Regions from separate parts of the Halobacillus sp. B23F22_5 genome, predicted to be linked through region 4. Evidence: riboswitches for the same ligand, from Rfam matches in the RefSeq annotation. Region 4 holds a riboswitch; each other region holds the start of a gene.
The links. A riboswitch is a leader RNA that binds a small molecule or an ion and turns the genes downstream of it on or off. The one in region 4 is predicted to bind thiamine pyrophosphate.
Positions count from the first base shown of each region.

Region 1: it holds a riboswitch for thiamine pyrophosphate, as region 4 does, so the genes downstream of both, ACGTN9_RS10915 (thiamine phosphate synthase) here and thiW (energy coupling factor transporter S component ThiW) in region 4, are expected to answer to the same signal.
Region 2: it holds a riboswitch for thiamine pyrophosphate, as region 4 does, so the genes downstream of both, thiT (energy-coupled thiamine transporter ThiT) here and thiW (energy coupling factor transporter S component ThiW) in region 4, are expected to answer to the same signal.
Region 3: it holds a riboswitch for thiamine pyrophosphate, as region 4 does, so the genes downstream of both, ACGTN9_RS16405 (YkoF family thiamine/hydroxymethylpyrimidine-binding protein) here and thiW (energy coupling factor transporter S component ThiW) in region 4, are expected to answer to the same signal.

Region 1 is NZ_JBIEKI010000006.1:123,238-128,153, forward strand. It holds gene pyc (pyruvate carboxylase) at 1-939, shown strand, start outside; gene ACGTN9_RS10910 (3-hydroxyacyl-CoA dehydrogenase family protein) at 961-1,920, shown strand; TPP riboswitch at 2,070-2,182, shown strand; gene ACGTN9_RS10915 (thiamine phosphate synthase) at 2,297-2,908, shown strand; gene thiO (glycine oxidase ThiO) at 2,892-4,025, shown strand; gene thiS (sulfur carrier protein ThiS) at 4,009-4,212, shown strand; gene ACGTN9_RS10930 (thiazole synthase) at 4,209-4,916, shown strand, end outside.
Region 2 is NZ_JBIEKI010000015.1:26,411-31,326, reverse strand. It holds gene ACGTN9_RS16300 (YflT domain-containing protein) at 1-69, shown strand, start outside; gene ACGTN9_RS16295 (phospholipase D family protein) at 382-1,863, opposite strand; gene ACGTN9_RS16290 (hypothetical protein) at 1,860-1,997, opposite strand; gene thiT (energy-coupled thiamine transporter ThiT) at 2,085-2,696, opposite strand; TPP riboswitch at 2,786-2,889, opposite strand; gene ACGTN9_RS16280 (penicillin-binding transpeptidase domain-containing protein) at 2,960-4,916, opposite strand, start outside.
Region 3 is NZ_JBIEKI010000015.1:47,475-52,390, reverse strand. It holds gene ACGTN9_RS16420 (energy-coupling factor transporter transmembrane component T family protein) at 1-54, opposite strand, end outside; gene ACGTN9_RS16415 (ABC transporter ATP-binding protein) at 29-1,729, opposite strand; gene ACGTN9_RS16410 (ECF transporter S component) at 1,716-2,300, opposite strand; gene ACGTN9_RS16405 (YkoF family thiamine/hydroxymethylpyrimidine-binding protein) at 2,293-2,898, opposite strand; TPP riboswitch at 2,988-3,090, opposite strand; gene ACGTN9_RS16400 (sulfite exporter TauE/SafE family protein) at 3,158-3,937, opposite strand; gene ACGTN9_RS16395 (sulfurtransferase TusA family protein) at 4,030-4,257, opposite strand; gene ACGTN9_RS16390 (MBL fold metallo-hydrolase) at 4,315-4,916, opposite strand, start outside.
Region 4 is NZ_JBIEKI010000001.1:261,509-266,424, forward strand. It holds gene ACGTN9_RS01300 (sulfite exporter TauE/SafE family protein) at 150-866, shown strand; TPP riboswitch at 980-1,094, shown strand; gene thiW (energy coupling factor transporter S component ThiW) at 1,176-1,676, shown strand; TPP riboswitch at 1,694-1,797, shown strand; gene tenA (thiaminase II) at 1,865-2,554, shown strand; gene thiD (bifunctional hydroxymethylpyrimidine kinase/phosphomethylpyrimidine kinase) at 2,521-3,369, shown strand; gene thiM (hydroxyethylthiazole kinase) at 3,353-4,129, shown strand; gene thiE (thiamine phosphate synthase) at 4,126-4,743, shown strand.

The DNA of each region.
Region 1 (4,916 bases), on a different contig from region 4:
CCTGGAGGGCAGTACAGTAATCTTCAGCAGCAGGCGAAAGCAGTCGGGCTTGGCTCACGCTGGGACGAAGTGAAGACCATGTATCGTCGCGTCAACGATATGTTCGGAGATATTGTCAAAGTGACTCCATCGTCAAAAATTGTCGGGGACATGGCCCTTTATATGGTCCAAAATGAATTGAATGAGGACGATATTTATGAAAAAGGGGAATCACTGGACTTCCCGGATAGTGTAGTAGAGTTTTTCCAAGGGTACCTGGGTCAGCCATATGGCGGATTTCCTGCCGAACTGCAGCGCATCATCCTGAAAGGACGCGAGCCGATTAATGTACGTCCAGGTGAACTGCTGGAGCCTGTTGACTTCCATAACCTGAAAGAAACCCTGTTCCATTCCCTTGATCGACAAGTCACTAGTTTTGATATGATCAGCTATGCGCTGTATCCAAAAGTGTTCATGGATCATCAAAAATTCATCGAGCAATATGGCGATGTGTCCGTTTTGGATACCCCTACTTTCTTCTATGGGATGAGACTTGGAGAAGAAATCGAGCTGGATATTGAGCAAGGGAAGACGCTGATCGTCAAATTGATTTCTATTGGTGAGCCGCAAGTAGACGGAACAAGAACCGTATTCTTTGAGCTGAACGGTCAGCCACGTGAGGTAGTCGTCAAGGACGAAAACGTCAAAGCCACTGTCCAGGCGCGTCCGAAAGCAGATAAATCGAATAATAAACACATCGGTGCAACGATGCCAGGAACAGTTATCAAGGTTCTATCAGGAAAAGAGGAACAGGTGAAAAAAGGAGATCATTTAATGATCACGGAAGCAATGAAGATGGAAACCACCGTCCAGGCTCCTTTTGATGGAAAAATCAAGGATATCTATGTGGAAAGTAATGAAGCCATTCATGTAGGCGATTTAATGATTGAATTCGAATAATACAAGAAGGGGAGTGAAATGATGAAAAATATCACGGTACTTGGAGCGGGTGTTATGGGGCATGGTGCCGCTCAATTATTTGCCCAGGCAGGAAAAAATGTAAAAATCCGGGCCAGACGCGAGTCATCATTGAAAGATGCAAGAGCACTTATGACGAATAGCTTAAAAATTATGGTTGAAAAAGAGATGCTGACGGAAAACGAAATGCACCAGACGTTAGCCCGTATTACGTATACCACAGATTTACATGAAGCGATCCCAGGTGCTGACTTTATTTTTGAATCCATTCCGGAAGATCTTGAAAAGAAACTCGAGACTTACGAAGTTATTGAACGTATTGTCTCAGACGATACGATTATTTCTTCTAACACTTCCACTTTCCCACTCGAGGAATTAACTCAAAAAGCGAAGCATCCGGAAAGGTTTGTCATTACTCACTTTTTCAACCCGCCACAACTGGTTCCAATTGTGGAGATTGTTAAAGGAGAGAAAACACAGGAACATGTGGTAGATACAACGTATGATCTAATGAAAGAAATCGGAAAAAATCCAGTAGTTTTAAAAAAAGAAATATCTGGTTTTATCGTCAACCGCGTTCAAGTAGCTATGCTTCGCGAAGCGTTCCACTTAATGGAAGAGGGAGTGGCTACGGCAGAAGATATTGATATAGCCATGAAAGGGAGCATGGGCTTTAAATGGGCTTTCTGCGGACCGATGGAAAGTCAGGATTTAGCCGGCCTGCAAACAACACAAGCCATGGTTGGAAAGATATTAGAAGATCTATCTAACACAAGAGAAGTTCCTTCCTTTTTAAATGAAATGGTGGAAAATGAACGGTTTGGGATTAGAACGAATAAAGGTTTTTACGAATATGATGATCATGGTGAACAAGCCATTCATACACGGGACGACCGTTTTCTGGAGCTCCTGAAATTATTACAGCAAAAAAGTGATCAGCATAATATAAACTCGTTTTCGTGATGCATTTCGAAGCTCTATTTGGGAGTTGTAAAGGGAAAATGGCAAAAAAGAAATGACTAATGTACTCGGAAAAATCAGAAAATTAACTAGACGATTCTATGAAATTAATGTAAAGTAAGAAATGAAGCGTTTACCAAAAACTGCATAAAAATATTCACTAGGGGTGCCTTTCCTTAAAGGCTGAGATCAAAGTATAACTTTGGGACCCTCTGAACCTGATCTGGCTTGAAACACCAGCGGAGGAAAGTGACGACGATGGGCGTCTTGAAAGAGCAAATCTATGTTTCTTTTATGATGGTCAACTAAAGTAAATGGGACATACCACTTTTCCTCCGGGGGAAGTGGTATTTTTTGTGCCTAAAAAGGGTGTGCTGGTATGAAACTTGTGGCAGTGGCGAATGGAAGGCTGGAAGCGGGGCCGTTGGCAGCGGTCATTGAGGAATTTGCTCCATTGGTAGATTCCATTATTTTAAGAGAACCTCACATGGCTGAGGTTGACTATCAGTTAATGGTGGAGAAGTTAATCGCAAGTGGGATTGATAGGGACAAGCTTTGTATTCATAGTCGACTAGACGTTGCCTGCAAGACCGGTGTTCCGAATCTTCATCTCAAAGAAAAGGGCTCCGGGGTAAAAAAGGTGAAACAGGCTTCTTCTTCTATGAAGGTCGGGGTTTCGGTACATTCGCTTCAAGCGGCAAGACAGGCGGAGGAGGAAGGTGCCGATTATGTGATGTTTGGTCATGTTTATGCTACGAACAGCAAAAAAGGAATGGAGCCAAGGGGCATCGAGGAGCTTGAAGCTATCACTTCTTCGATTGATATTCCTGTGATCGCGATTGGTGGCATCACTCCCGCTAGACTACAGGAAATACTGGAAGCAGGAGCGGCGGGAGTTGCTGTCATGTCAGGGATATTCGAGGATGCACAACCGCTTAAAGCTGTAAAACGGTATGTAAAGGAGCTAACGATTCATGAAGGAATATTATGATGTGGTGATTATTGGCGGTGGCATCATCGGTCATTCAATTTCCTACTATTTAAACAAGAGCGGAGTCCACGCTGTCGTCATCGACAAGCAGGTGAGTGGCAACAAAGCTACGAAAGCAGCCGCAGGGATGCTTGGTGTTCATACGGAGCACCAGGCATCAGGCGCCTATCATCAATTTTGTGAAGAAAGCAGAGATTTATATCAGGGCTTAAGGAAAGAACTTCATGAATTAACAGCAATCGATATCGGGCTTTCTCCGTTTGGAATGATGGAAGTCGCGATGGATGAAGTCCATAAACAAGAGCTGTTGGAGAAAAAGCATGCCTTTACCAGCCTGGAATGGCTGGAAACAGAACAGGTAAGGGATAAAGTTCCTGCTCTACCGCCAGAGGTTTCCGGGGCATTATATATGACCAGGGATGGCCATGTCGAACCAATAGCCACGTGTGAAGCGTTGAAGCGGGCGGCTTTTGTATATGGCGGCGACTTACTGGAAAACACGAGTGTCGTTGGGGTGACAAAAACAGATGATATTTTCACTGTCCAATTAGAAAATGCTTCTGTAACAGCAAGCCAGGTCGTGGCTGCTTCTGGAGCGGACAGTGGGCGATGGTTTAAAGCGGCAGGAATAGATGACCCGATCGTACCTGTGAAGGGGGAATGCTTTTCGATTAAACCAAGCCGGCATTATTTTAAGGAAGCCTTGTTCTTTAAGGATTTTTATATTGTTCCTAAACCGGATGGGCGTTATATCGTAGGAGCGACGTCCAGGCCTAATGAATTAAGTTCTGATACAACGGCAGGAGGATTGGCAGATTTGATGAATCGTGTGTTTGCTGTTTTTCCAAACCTGAAAGAAGAACCGATGCAGGAATTCTGGTCAGGAGTACGGCCGGGGTCTGTCGATGGTTTGCCGATTATCGGGGAGCACCCGACACTCACGGGATTCTACTTTGCTACCGGGCATTATCGAAATGGCATTCTACTAGCGCCTGCTACGGGGCAGATGATGAAAGATCTGATCACGAAGCAAGACGTACACCAGGCTTTCCGGGAGTTGCTTTCACCGGAACGCCTGGATAGGAAAGGAGCATCCAATTATGAATATTCATCTTAATGGAAAAAGCATTGATTTACCTGGTAACGTCACCACGGTATCGGATTTGCTTGATTCCTATGACATCAAGAAAAAGATTTCCGTGGTGGAGCACAATAAAGAAATTGTACCTAAAGGGAATTATGAACAAACGACGCTTGCTGACGGAGACAGGATTGAAATCGTACATTTTGTTGGAGGAGGATGAACATGTTAACGATTGGTGAAAATACATTTCGTTCAAGATTGATGCTGGGCACAGGGAAATATCCGAGTTTTGCGGTACAAAAAGAGGCGGTGGCCGCTTCGGAAACGGAAATTCTAACGTTTGCTGTGAGAAGAATGGATATTTTTGATAAAGATGAACCAAACCTGCTGGAAGAGTTAGACCTTGAAAAATACAGCCTGCTTCCGAACACGGCTGGTGCCAAGACAGCGGAAGAAGCAGTCAGAATCGCACGCCTTGCCCGTGCCTCCGGTTTATGTGACATGATCAAAGTCGAAGTCATTGGCTGTGACAAGACACTATTACCAGATCCGTTTGAAACGATGAAAGCTTCCGTACAGCTGTTAGAGGAAGGATTCACTGTACTCACGTATACCTCGGACGATGTCGTGTTAGCGAAGCGATTAGAGGAAGCAGGCATTCATGCCATTATGCCAGGGGCTTCTCCAATCGGTTCCGGACGGGGAATCATCAATGAGATGAACCTGCAATTCATCATGGAACAGTCGGAAATCCCGGTTATCGTCGATGCGGGAATCGGATCTCCAAAAGACGCCGCCCATGCGATGGAGCTTGGGGCTGATGGTGTCCTGTTGAATACTGCCGTGTCTGGTGCTGATGATCCTGTCAAGATGGCGGAGGCCATGAAGCTCGCTATTCAAGCAGGGAGACTTGGGTATGAGGCA
Region 2 (4,916 bases), on a different contig from region 4:
GAAATGGATCAAGGGAGAGTACTGCTGCTGGTAACTGAGACCGAAGATGTCGAGTCAATTTTAGCCTAAATAGATAAAAGAGTGTGAAGCCGTCTGTTATGGCTCACACTCTTTTTTATTTGCTCCTATGTCGTATTATTTTGTCTAGAAAAAGTAATTTTTGTCTAGTTAATTATTGATTTCGTCTAGTATTTTCTCAAAAATGTCTAGTAAAATCCGGAAATTGTCTAGTTACAGCTAAAGTTGTCTGGTATTAAAAGCTTTTGTCCAGTAAAAGAGCTGAATCCCAGGACCTTCCGTTACAAAGGGACAAGGATTCAGCCATTTTTTCAGGTTTGTTCACCCCGCACACGACATTCAACCAGGGATGATTAGGCGCGCTTAATAGGTGGTAAACCAGACCAGCTTTTGCAGACGGTAAGTCAGGCTGAGTAAAAAGTTCAACTCACTTTCATTTTCTTTGTAGGCTACGGTATACGCGCCGCCTTGGTTCGTCCACATATTTTCAAAATAATCCCTTACCTCCTGGATTACTTGCTCCTTTTGTGGCGCCTGGATTCTTACATCTGCCTCCAGATTCAAGTTAGCCAGGTTACGTCTCGTATAATTCGCTGATCCGCCAATAATCACATGGTCACCTTTTGCTTTATCAATGTAAAGCATTTTTGTATGGAACTGTTCTTTACCGACGTTATACCAGCGTATGTTCATATTTGGATGATCCAGCTTAAACAATTCAGCCGCGACCGGGATATTCGGCAATCCTGTCTTTGTATTGCCAAAAGCTGTCTTATTCGGGTCGAGAATAATATTGACCATTGCACCATTATCAGCCGCTTCTATTAAACGGCCCAGTATTTTCCGATCAGCCAGGTAGTACATACCAAGCCAGACCTTATCATTTTCTGAAGCATTCTCTAAGTCAGCTAAAATCGCTTCATAAATTTTACGTTCAGTCAGAAACTGGGCATTGATGCTGCCGGTTTGTTCTTCAAACTGATAGCTTTCGATATCAGGATAATCGACTTCCTCCTCGGCGGAATAGTCGACGATCGCTTTTTCTGCTTCTAAAATATCTTTCTGTATCGGTCCTTTCATCTTGAACGCCACATTTTCATGATAACCACTGGCATCATGAGGGTTGGCGGTAGATACAATCGCCGCATCTTCTGTAACTATCAGCTTGCGGTGATTCGCCTTGATATTCATCATTTTCACATAAGAACGGAAGGTGATATCAGGAGCCTGTTTCGCCATCGGGTTGCCTATCCAGCCATCCCCTTTTTCCCCGAACCATTGGAAAAAGGTCCGGTAAACCGATGAATACAATGGATTAGAGTCCCTTAGTTCGCTCAGGCTGGTCATCACGACGTCCACATCATTCGCGCGCAGCCGCTCAATCGCTTCCGGCTGGTAGGAATTATAGACCGTATTGACCTGGTCGGTAATAAACACTGCCTTCAGGTCAGGATGCTTTTCTTTTTGCTTGATGATAGCATCAGCAAGCTCTTTTGATATTGGGGGAAATTCTCTCTTTCCATCTGTATAACCGTTGAACAGAAACATATCAATCACGACAAACTCTTCCGCCTCTCCGATCAGATCATTGATTTCCTGGAATATCTCGCGGTCATGGACGGTTTTGCCGTTTTCGTCCGGGTAGGTCAAATCGCGAAAGAATTCAACCTGTTTCATGTCGTGTACATTGCCTTCATAAGAGAGCCCTTCGGGTAATGTCTTATAGGAAGTATTGTAGAATATCACGCCGGATAACCATAGCACCACCGCTATGAATAGCCAGCTTCGTTTTTTCTTAAGTAATAATTTCATTCTGGTTTGGATGCGGGCGAATTTGTTTTTCACTTTTCCTGTTCCTCTACTTTTTCATAGCATGCATTACAGTACAATTGTTTATTCTCATAGAAACCATTCAAAAAGCCGTCCTCACAATAAACGCTTTTTCCGCACTTACTGCAGCGACCTACTAATTCTCTCATATTCCCTGCCCCCTTTTCTCCATCATACTATATACCCCCCTGATAAAAAGAAAAACCTTGCCAGAAATAATTGGCAAGGTTGATGATTTAATTCAATTGTTCCTTAGGTCTTGCTGCCGCCCGGTAGGAAGCCTGTTCCTGATCATTCAAAAGAATTCGCGGCTGTTTGTGGAATAAATATCCCAAGCCGAGCGCACTAATGATTGCTGCTGGCACCATATAAGAAGCATTGTATACTAACGAGTAAATCCATACATTTTCTGCATCGGTATATTCGGCAAAAAATACGACGCCTGCGATGAAGTGTCCGATGAACCGGAGTGTACTTCCAAGCAGTATACCGAGCGTTACATACGTGAAAAACTTCTTCGTATTATGGTTGATTAACGCCTGTTTGACTGTGTGAGCAAAAATACCGGCTAATCCTAACAGCGTGAACGCCAGCCCGTATTCAATAACCGCCTGCACCGGCGTCAAAATATAAGCCTGTCCGACGATGATCTGGAAAATCCCGTAAAGCAATCCGGTCAGCAGTCCACCTTTTAATCCCCAGCGGAACGCAATCAGAAAGACTGGCACCATCGCAAGCGACACCGAACCGCCCTGCGGCATTTTGAAAATCGGGATGAAGTCCAACAGTGTCGCAAGCGCTGCAAAAATCGCCACCTCTACCATAAATAACGTACGTTTGTTTCTCATGAGTCAATCACTCCCCTTGTTTTTTGGCAACAAAAAAAGCAATGCCAAGGGGGAAGCTTCCAGATGGACGGATTCCGTTTGCATTGCACCATCATAAAAGCCACCATTCCTACGCTAGTATTAACTAACAGGTTCGAAGGGTAAGGACACGAGCGCCCACTCTCAGCCAAATTCGGCTCCCCTTGGAAGGCTTTGAATCTATGCTTTTTTTGTACTGCATCTATTATAAAAAACTATCACAGATTTAGCAACAAGCGACCGGTTCATTCCATATTCCGGAATAATCCTGCGGCCTGTTTGACAACGTCCCCGCTTTTGGCATTTTCTTTCATCATTGCAAGTAATATATCCGTATTTTCGGTCGGATAAACGACAAACCAGCCGTTTTCCTTTCCTTCCTCATCTTTTGTACGTTTCAATTCAGCTGTCCCTGTCTTTCCGGATAATGAAGTTCCTGAAATGTTAGCAGCACGTGCCGTTCCTGCTTCATGAGCAACCACCTGGCGCAGCGCATTTTTAATGACATCATTGTATTGTGGGTCGGTCACACCCTCTTTCCAAATTTCCCGCGTGTTTTCACCTTTAACAATCGTAGGCTTCAACAAGTTACCTTCATTGAAAAATGGGGTATACGCTGTCGCGAGATGGATCAATGACATTTCCATTTGGCCCTGTCCATAGGCGGTGTTTGCCATCAGCAAATCATCGGAAAACGTATCTTCATTGGAAATCTGCGAGTTATATACAGGGTATTCGATCGGAATTTCCTGATTGAAACCAAACGATTCCAAGCCGGCACGGAAGGTTTCCTGTTCCATCTTCAAGGCTGTTCTTGCAAAGAAGATATTATCGGAGCGAATCAGTGCATTGGTGACATCGACAGGTCCATTAAATTCTGTGACCCGACTGATCTCATAATTACCCCAGGACCCATCTTCTTTTGCCCACGTTTTGCCATTAATGTCAATGGTTTCTTCTGGTGCGATGACACCATTACTCAATGCGATCGCCGCCGTAACCGGTTTGATGGTTGACCCTGGTGCAAAGGTATACATGGAACGGTTCAAGCTGGGCTGTCCTGTATCATCAAGCTCTTTGGTCGTACCATAAACCCTCAGGTTCGGATCGATAGCGGGAGAACTGACCAGTGCCAGTGTTTCACCAGTAGTCGGGTGGATGGCCGCCGCAGCCCCTGCTTTTCCTTCATAAGATTGATAGATTTTCTTCTGGAGCTCAGCGTCTATCGTAAGATGTACATCCTCCCCATGTTCTACTGGAGTTTCAGCGATGGTTGTGGTTCCTTCCTCCGATTTAGCATAAATAGTGACTCCAGGGGACCCGCTTAAGGTGTCTTCCATCTTTCCTTCCAGCCCGCCATGACCAATCATGCTATTGGCATGATATTTTTCGTCATCCAATTCTTCTAAATCCTCGGCAGTCACCTGGCGGATATAGCCAGTCAGATGGGCGGCTGCTTCTCCATAAGGGTAGTCCCGTCCGGTGGTTGCCTGGGTAGAGACAGGTTCCATGGCAACCAGTTTTTCTATTCTCTCCTTCTCATCTGCGGGTATCTTTTTCAGTGGTACGAATTGACCCGGGTTTTTTTGTACCCAGCCGGCACTCAACTTTTTATCAATATCTTCTACAGCCATATCCAGGAGTTCGGAAATCTTCTGTTTCATCTCTGCTTCCTCTTCCCCAAGCTGTTCCGGAATCACACCGATGTTCAGAAATTCAGCATTAATGACCAGACCGTTGCCATTGCGATCGTAAATTTCTCCTCTGACAGGATTCTTAGTGGATAGTCCTACTTCCTGGCCCTCAGCTATCTCCGGAAAAATGAATCCCGGGTTCCAGTTGACATACCAGTTTTCTTTCGTTTCACCGTCTGCTTCCCGTTCTTCTTTCGTCAGCGTCGCCTCATAATCAAATTCGATGTCACCTGCAACCGATGTCATCGAAACTTTGAAGGGAATGGTTTCTTCTGTCTTCTCCTTATCCTCTTCCTCTTCTTCCTCTTTCTGCTCAAAGGTCACTTCTACATCTTTAATAGAAAAATCCTGATAGATTTTTTTAAAGCGATCGACCGCTTCTTCTTTTGTATAATGTTCTTTAGAGGAAGCAGCAGTCATGTCGTACATTTCTTCAAACTTCTGATCCTGCCATAAATTTATGTATTTAGTAAAACGCTCTTCCGCCGTAGGCTCATCTTTATTACTG
Region 3 (4,916 bases), on a different contig from region 4:
TGCCAATACAATCGTTATCGCCTTCATGCTAGGATTGAGTTCCTGTAAATTCATAATGACCCTCCCTCTTTCTTGCTGCTTCTTCAAGCCTCACGTGAAAAGGTTTTTGCAAATGATGCTGCGCCAGCCAACGATTATTTTTTTGCCATAACTGAGCAGGGCTGCCTTCAAATGCCACCTGTCCCTTCTCCAATACGATGACATGATCGGCATGCTGATCGACGAGCTCCATGTCATGGGTGACCATCACCAGGGTGGTGCCGGCTTGATTACGCACTTCCAGCAGATCGATGACTTCTTTAGCTGCCTGCTCATCCTGACCGAAAGTTGGTTCATCTAAAATCAACAGGCTTTGGTGCTCGACCATCATAGTGGCAATGCTCAACCGTCGCTTTTGCCCCTGACTCAAGGTATAGGGATGACGGTCGGCATGCGGAAGCAAACGGTACCTTTCCAGCATCTGTGTTGTCTTTTCAGTCACAACTTCTTCCGGGACTTCCTGTAGACGCAGGCCATACGCAATCTCCTCAAAAACTGTATCAGCAACAAATTGATGTTCAGGGTTTTGAAAGACGTATCCGATTTCCTGCCATAGCAAATGATCTCGGAATTTATCCATCGCTTTATCGTTCAGCTGGATATTCCCTGAAGAGGGATGCACAAGCCCTGCCATTAACAGACTAAGAGTGGTCTTCCCGGCACCATTGGCACCCACAATAGCTGCCCATTCTCCCTCTTTTATTTCGATCGTTATATCTTCAAGAATATGCTTAGAACCGATGTTTTGGAGAGATAGATGGATCTCTGGTGAGGACTCAATATGCTTAGTCTCCGGTGATAACTCGGCAGGCTTGTTTTCCAGTGTCTCTGGTTTTATTTTTGCCGTCAGGGATTCCAGATGGACAGGATATTCCCCGTAGAGTTCGATCAAGCCTTGATCACTCAACTCCTGAGCTGTCCGGAAAAGCTCAGGCATCCAAATCCCCTCGCTTCTGATGGTTTCATAATGTTGATAAAAACCTTGAGCGATCGATCCATCATAAAATATTCTTCCGTGACGATTCATCAATAGACAGCGATCGCCATAAGGTAGCCATTCATCTAAATTATGTTCGATAATTAATAACGCGAAATCATTTTCTTTTTGCAACGTAACTACTGTTTCAATAAACGAACGCCTGGCATGTGGGTCGAGCAAGGAAGTCGGTTCATCCAAAATCAACAGTTCAGGCTCCATGGCTAATACACAGGCCAGGGCTAATTTTTGTTTCATCCCTCCGGATAAAGTGGAGATTTCCGCTTTCTTCACCTCTGCTAAACCGACCATTTCAAGAGCCCAATCCACCTTTTCCCTGATTATCTCAGGAGCAGTTTTCAAATTTTCCAAACCGAAAGCTATTTCATCTTCGACGGTCAGCATACAAAACTGGCTTTCCGGATCCTGAAAAACCACTCCAACCCGCTGGCTCAGTTCACCTGCTTCGAATTTTTCATAAGGCACTCCTTGATAATAGCGTTCGCCCTTCATAGTTCCATCCAGTTCCCCTGGGTATAAACCATTCAGGCAATACGTCAACGTGCTTTTCCCACACCCACTTGGCCCAAGGAGCAGCGCAGTTTCCCCGTGAGATAAGCAAAAATCAATCCCGCTCAATGTCGGAGATTTGGTCTCTTCATAATGTAATGTGAGCTGATTCACTTCCACTAAAGGTTTATCATGCGGCGCCATGTTTATTTCTCCTATGCTCTTTGCCAAGCTCAAAGTTGTACAGCACGCCAGTTTTCGCAAGCGCATCGCTGATTGCTTTTCCAAGCAGGCCGGCGATGACTGCACCACTGACCAAACGGGCAATGAACATGGCGGCAACGTAGGTGGTTGCAAGTGCTGCATAGCCAGACAGGAAGTAGCCCCAGACAAAACTGAACACAGCTGACCCCATCCCTGCGGCCATTAACACCCATACGTGGTACATCCGGTATCTGGTTGCGGCAAATACCGCTTCAGCCCCTAGTCCCTGGATCATCCCTGAAATGATCAGCATCGGTCCGACAGCATTCCCCAGCATTACTTCAATAATGGCGGCAATCGTTTCAGATAAAAATGCGGCGCCCGGCTTTCGGATAATATAGGCAGCGATAATGGAGATGATGAACCAAATACCAAAAATCAAATCGTAACCGATCGGACCGAAAAATCCGACCAGCAACTTTCCGACAGGAAGAAACGCTAAATAAACGACTGCGAATACAACGGAAAGTACAGACATGACAACTATTTCTCTCATTTTCCACTTATTCATCGTCTTCCCCCTTTTGATGGGATGGACTGTTCGCAGAAATGGACGCCGTCATCACAACATGATCGTTATGTTCCTGGGTTGACGTGAAGGCGTTTTCAAGTGTAGTAAAAATGTCAGCCGCTTCTCCTTTCAGCTTGGTAGCATAGTGGATACCCTCGACAGTTAGTCCTCTTTGTTTGGCAGCTTCGATTTGTTCCATAATCTGATCCATGTAACGGTCAGACCCAAGCGGATACAGCGCAAAATCACAAGCGGCATATTGGTTTATCGCTGTTGGGGTGTTTAATTTACGATCGTCTTCTGCCATATAGACATCGCCATCCGTATCACCCGGGCAGCCGATAGAAAAAGTTCCTGAAAAAGCTACATGGTGGCCAGTCTTTGCAGCATGGGAAAAAATAGCTTCGGTAACATCGAACACATGCGGAATCTTCCCTCTCACACACGTGCTGACATCATCCGTCTCTAACCAGACCTTTGAGGTATCGACTTCCTCAAGAGCCGATAAAATGACATTCACGAAATCATCCGTCATCGGGTGTACCGAAAAGCGGCACCCGGCAATTCTGCTTGTTCCTTTACATACTTTATTGGACACGAACATTCCCCTCCTTTTTTATACAACAAAAAAACTGCATCCACGGGGAATGCAGTTCAAAGGTTATTGTTGATAAAAATGATTCGTGTCACCTTATCTCTGCACTTCCCCACGCTGGTATTATCCAGTTCGGGTTCTAAGGGTCAGAGTCTTGTGACTCCTCTCAGCTCAATCGCACCCCTAGTGCTTCAATCGTGCTATGCAGTTTTTTCATCTATTAGTAGCTTAATAGATTTCCAAAACTTTGTAAACATCTATTTTACAGTAATACGTCCCACCAGATTTTAATGGCTGTTCCGACAATTAAAGCAGCAAGGATACCTTGTAATAACTTGGTATTCACTTTCTGACCTGCTTTTGCTCCAAGTGGAGATGCGATCAGACTGGCAATAATCATGATAATCGCTGGTACAAGAACGACCTGACCGGTCATCACTTTACCGACAGTGGAACCGATCGAAGAAATGAAGGTTATTGCCAGGGAAGTTGCGATGGTAACACGGGTTGGTATTTTAAGCACCGTCAACATAATTGGAACCAGCAGGAATGCACCAGCAGCACCGACAATACCTGCCGCTACACCAACGATGAAAGCAGAAACAGCTGCAACCATTTTACTGAATGTCACCTGATCAGGTGGAATGTCATCGTTGTTCTTTCTAGGAATGAACATCATGACCGCGGCAGTCAAGGCTAAAATACCATATACGATTTGAATGCCTTCTTCCGTCATGAAACGGGAGCCATAACTTCCGATGAAACTACCAACCAGAATACTTACACCCATATAAATAATCAAGTCTTTGTTCAAGTAGCCACCTTTACGGTAAGCCCAGGCACCGGCAATAGTGGCAAAAAACACTTGCACTGCACTGATTCCTGAAACTTCATGGGCAGTGAATGCAGCGAAACCTAACATAGGCGGTATATATAAGAGCATTGGGTATTTAATAATTGATCCGCCGATTCCTACCATTCCTGATACATATGAACCTGCAAAACCGATGATAAAAATCGTGACGTAAAACCATAAATCCATTTTTCTTCCTCCCTTTATCTCTTTGAAAGCCTTACCAATTGGAAGGGGACAGCCATCCGTTTACCGGAATGTCTGTCCCCCCTTTTTATCTTTTAGCCTTTCTTGATCCAGAACTTAAGAACTTCGTCTTCTTCTTGCTGGTCGACAAGTTCGTGTCCGCTGGAATCTGTCCAGGCTGCTAAGTCTGCTTTTGCACCTTTGTCTGTAGCGTGGATTTCAAGAATATCTCCGCTGTTCAATTCATCCATCGCTTTTTTCGTCTTTACGATTGGCATTGGGCATGCCAGACCTTTTGCATCTAGTACTTTATTTGCTTCCATTTTGATACACTCCTTTTTTAAAATTAACCGGGAGCCCCACTAAAATGGGGCAGCCCATTAGGATACCGCGCAGCGGTTTGGTCCGATTTCCATTTCACGCTTTTCTTCTTCTTCAGGCGTTAGTTTACCCATGTTCACTTGGCGAATTTCCTGGTATGCGTTTGGTTGTGGTGGAAGGTTTTCTGTAACCATCTTACGGAATTCACCTTCGTCTTCCACATTCAAGCCAGTGTTCACTTTGTAAAGTTCACCAAGAGGTGCTGATACTTTTCCATCATCCTGTACTTCACTCATGTTAGCGAAGTGAGCTGGCAGCACTTCCAAGTCATCTGAAAGTTCTTTGTAACGGCTGTAAAGTGTCTCACGCAAGTCGCCAACCCAATCTTCTGCAAGACCGGCAAGGTCAGGACGACCGATAGATTCTACGAATAGAATGTCACCAGTCAACAAGTATTTGTTGTCGACGATGAAAGAAGTAGATCCGATGGTGTGTCCTGGTGAATATACTGCCTGAGCAGCAACCTTAGTCGTACCGACAGTAATTTCATTGCCGTCTTCAAGCTTGTTGTAATCGAATTGAACTTCTGTTGCGTCTTTCGGTGGCAACCAGTATTGTGCACCAGTTTCTTCACGAAGCGCACGACCGCCGGAAATGTGGT
Region 4 (4,916 bases):
AAGGAAGATCAAATAGAAAAGATTTTCTTGATATTTTTTGACAATCTTATTAAATTATATACTTTCTCAGCTTTCCTGAAAAGCTTAGAGATTTCACTACTTAATAGGACGACCATGGATTGTTATCGGTATTAAACAGAGGTGTTTATTTGGATTCTATTTTTTTATTTATTGTCATCATTTTATTAGCTTCCATTTTACAAACCAGTACAGGTTTCGGCTTTTCGATCATGGCTACACCGTTTTTATTATTATTGTTCGCTCCCAGGGAAGCGATTCAGATCAATCTGGCTCTTTCACTGGTCATTTCCAGTGTCTTGATTATGAAAATCCGTCATGATGTCGATACAGGAATTTTAAAAAGGTTCATCATCGGCAGTAGTGCCGGACTTCCGATTGGCATCCTCATCTTTCTTTTGGCAGACATGACCAAGTTAAAGCTCGGTATCAGTATCGTTATCCTGGTGCTTACAATTCTTTTGATCTTCCAATTCCGGACTCATCAGTCTTTGCGTAGAGACTTTATCGCAGGAGGTATATCGGGAGCGATGACCACCAGTATCGGAATGCCTGGACCACCACTCCTGCTGTATTTTTCCGGTACGGATACGAAGAAGGAAAAGTTGAGAGCAACTACGCTCGCTTTCTACTTATTCATTTATTTCGTGAGCCTGCTGATTCAAGTGGTTTTTGCGGGCACGAACATCGAAGTATGGAAGGCTGGCGGATTAGCCTTGCCTGTGGTACTGGCTGGACTTGTTTTGGGCCAATTATTGTTTCAATGGATCAACCAGCGTTTATTTCAGCTATTCATGTACATGATTTTGTTATTCACCGGGCTCTATTTGCTGCTTGAGAGTTTTTAAATCTATCAAAGCATACGTGTGCAGGCTTTATTTTCAAAAATTTATCATAGAGAAGTGGAAGAGCTTCCTATACTTTGTTATGATGAAATGGAAACATCAAATTAAATATATGAAACAACTACTAGGGGTGCCCTGAATGGTGGGCTGAGAGGAAAGCGCGTGAAGCTTTCCGACTCTTATGGACCTGATCTGGTTAATACCAGCGGAGGGAAGTAGTCGGAAGATACGTCTATTTTCTTTTAACCTACCAAGCCAGGTCCCATGAGGATCTGGCTTTTTTAGTGCGCTCTTGGAGAAAGGAGGGGAGAAATGAATCGTACGCGTCTGCTTACGACAATGGCTGTATTTGTAGCAATTGGCACCATGGGAGCACAGCTGCTCTGGTTTCCGGCAGGGATAGCTAAAGCTTACCCAGTCCAGCATGCAGTCAATGTGATGGCGGCTGTAACGCTCGGACCACTGCCGGCGGTGGTCATTGCGTTTATGATCGGCGTTTTGCGTAATCTGCTTGGAATCGGCACTTTGCTGGCCTTTCCGGGCGGCATGGTCGGCGCATTTTTAGCTGGCTATCTATACAAGAAGCTGGGCAGAAAAGCCTGGGCTGCCGTTGGCGAGGTTGTGGGGACTGGAGTAATTGGCGCTTTGTTTGCCGTCCCTTTTGCCAATGTGCTGATGGGAAGTGCGGTTGGAGCTTTGTTTTTTATTCCATCATTTCTGGTCAGCAGTATTACTGGTGCTGTAATCGGCTGGCTGGTCGTCGTCAAAATCAAACAAGAACAATTATTGCCTAATACAAGAAGAGTTTCATAGTGTTTAACTTTTTAACGGAAAACTACTAGGGGCGCGTACAGCTGAGATAAGGAATGATTTCCTTTGTCCCTTGGAACCTGATCTGGATAATGCCAGCGCAGGGAAGTAGTAGAGGACCAACTTCACCACCCTCTATCTTTCTACTTTTATTCCCCTAGTAGCTTCCTAACTATTAAAGGAGGCTTACCATGACTTTTTCAAACGACTTAAGAAAAGAAAACGATGATATTTTTCGAAAGATATTCAGCCATCCATTTGTGGTCGGTATAGGAAAAGGAGACGTGCCAAAAGAGGCCCTGGAGCACTATATCAAAGCAGACTTTGAGTACTTGAATGCGTTCATGCATATCTATGGCATAGCCGTCTCCAAATCAGGCAATAGAGATGATATCTCACTCTTCAATGACCAGATAGGCTTTGTATTGAACAGTGAAACCCATCCCCATCATAACTTTTGTGAGCAGGCTGGGGTGAAATATGAAGACATGCAAGGATACCCGCTGCCACCAACGGCGGACCACTATATCAAGCACATGATGTACCATGCCCATACCGGAAACTTAGGCGAAATCCTATGTGCGTTGCTTCCTTGTCCGTGGACATATTTAGAAATCGGTCAGGTGTTGACGGGTCAATACGAGCCGAACGGTAGCCATCCGTTTTATCCATGGATCAAATTCTACGCGGATGCTGAGATGAGAGGGCTGACAGGAAAGCTGCGTAACCGCCTGGATGAACTGGCAGAAGAAGTATCTGAAAAACAACGCACCCGTATGAAAGAAGCATTCCGGAAGAGTTGTCAACTTGAGTTGGCTTTTTGGGAAATGGCCTATACGTGTGAAGAATGGCCGGTACAGAAAGTGGTGACACAGCGATGAGCAGACCAATCCCATGTGCACTGACCATAGCGGGCAGCGATTCAAGTGGAGGAGCGGGCATACAGGCTGATTTGAAAACTTTTCAAGAACTGAAGAGCTATGGCATGTCTGTCATCACTTCTGTCACCGCTCAAAATACAACTGGTGTGCAAGGAGTCCATCATTTGCCACCGTCGATAATAAAACAACAGCTTGAAGCGATACGAGCAGATATGCCGATCCATGCGCTCAAAACAGGCATGATTGCAGATATCCATATGATGAAAGTGGTCGCAGAAGCGATACCCCGCTTCCAGACTCCTTATGTCATGGATCCTGTGATGGTAGCGACAAGCGGCGATGTATTGATGGAAAGCGAAGCTCGTTTTTATTTACGGGAGCATTTGCTTCCTTTGACAACCCTGGTGACACCAAATATACCTGAAGCGGAAATGATTACGGAAGAAAACATCGAATCGTCAGCCGATATGGAAGCTTCCGCTGAACACATCGTGCATGGCTTCGGTGCAGGAGCGGCACTTATTAAAGGCGGTCATCGAATAGGGGAGGCGCTGGATGTCTTGTATGATGGAAAAAAGATGTATCGGTTCACCTCCGATCGTATTACCACTAAAAACACGCATGGTACTGGCTGTACCTATTCAGCAGCCATTACTGCATATTTAAGTCAGGGGTTCCCATTAGACGAAGCAGTGAGACGTGCGAAGCACTATATCACTGCTGCGATTCGTCATGGCTTTTCTATCGGAAAGGGTAACGGACCAACGAATCACTGGGCGATACGTGAGGAGGGAATAAATGATGAATGTCATTGAAGAAGTGCGTAATCACACCCCGCTGATCCATCATTTGACCAATCAAGTCGTCATGAATTTTACAGCGAATGGGCTGTTGGCTTTTGGCGGTGCCCCCGTCATGGCTAAGGCTGAGGAAGAAGCAGCATCGATGGCTTTTAATGCCGATGGTGTGTTGATCAATATCGGAACACTGACCGCTGCAGAGGTTCCAGCAATGGTTCATGCTGGTAAAGCAGCTAATGAAAAGGGTATCCCGGTTGTGCTCGATCCGGTCGGGGTCGCAGCTACGCGATTTCGCAGGCGTGCCGTCGAGGAAATATTACAAACAGTCAAACTTACAGCAATCAAAGGAAATGCAGCTGAACTTGCAAACCTTGTCGATATTTCCTGGGAAATGAAAGGTGTCGAATCGCGCGGAGAAGGGGATGCCGAAGAAGTTGCCGAGCAAGTAGCCCGTCAATACAACACCCTGGCGGTTGTTACAGGAGCAACAGATGTCATTAGTAATGGAAGTCGCCTGGTGAAAAATGAAACTGGTCATCCTCTGCTTGCAAAAGTCACAGGTGCCGGTTGTCTGCTTGGTTCCATATTGACCGCATGTCTAACTACAGAAGGTATTGCTGAAATGCAGGCATTGGCGGCCGTAGAGTTTTACGGTTTGGCAGCAGAATATGCTGCTGCAGATCCGGGAGTGACTGGTTCAGGAACGTTTGTACCCAGGTTCATCGATGCTCTATCGTTTGATTTCTCCCAGCTGCAAAGGGGACTCCAAGGATGAATTTGGCATGTAGACTGCGAAAATATCTAGTTATGGGAAGTACTAATTGCACCCGTGATCCGGTAGAAATTTTACTGGAAGCCATTGAGGGTGGGATCACCGCTTTTCAATATCGAGAGAAAGGGGAAGGATCCTTACAAGGAAAAGAAAAACTGGAATTAGGACTGAAGCTGAGAAGGATTTGTAAGGAACATGAAGTGCTGTATATCGTTAACGATGATACCGATCTGGTTGAATCACTGGATGCGGATGGTGTTCATGTGGGCCAGGATGACATATCGCCTGGCGATTTGCGAGAAGTTTTTCCTGACAGAGTGATAGGATTATCGGTATCAAACTGGAGGGAAGTGGAGAAAAGTCCAATAGAACATGTTGATTACTTTGGAGCCGGTCCGCTGTTTCCTACTACTACCAAAGCCGATGCCAAAAGCCCCGTCGGTACTGCGTGGATCAAGGAGCTAAGGGAGAACTTTCCCTCTATACCTATAGTTGGAATAGGAGGTATTAATCGCAAAAATGCGCCTTCTATCATTTCAGCGGGTGCCGATGGCGTGGCGGTCATTAGCGCTATCACCCAGGCAGAAGACATCCCACAATCAGTAAAACAGCTTTAACCGTCTTAACCGTCTTCCCCAGGAGAACCAGAAAATGGTTCTCCTGGGGAAGTTTTTTTGATACGAGCTTGAAATTTCATGATGGATACGCCAATATGATAATAAGTATAAGTTAATCTCGAACAACTTCTAATTGATCATGATGCATAGTAAAATAAAATATATTCTAAAAG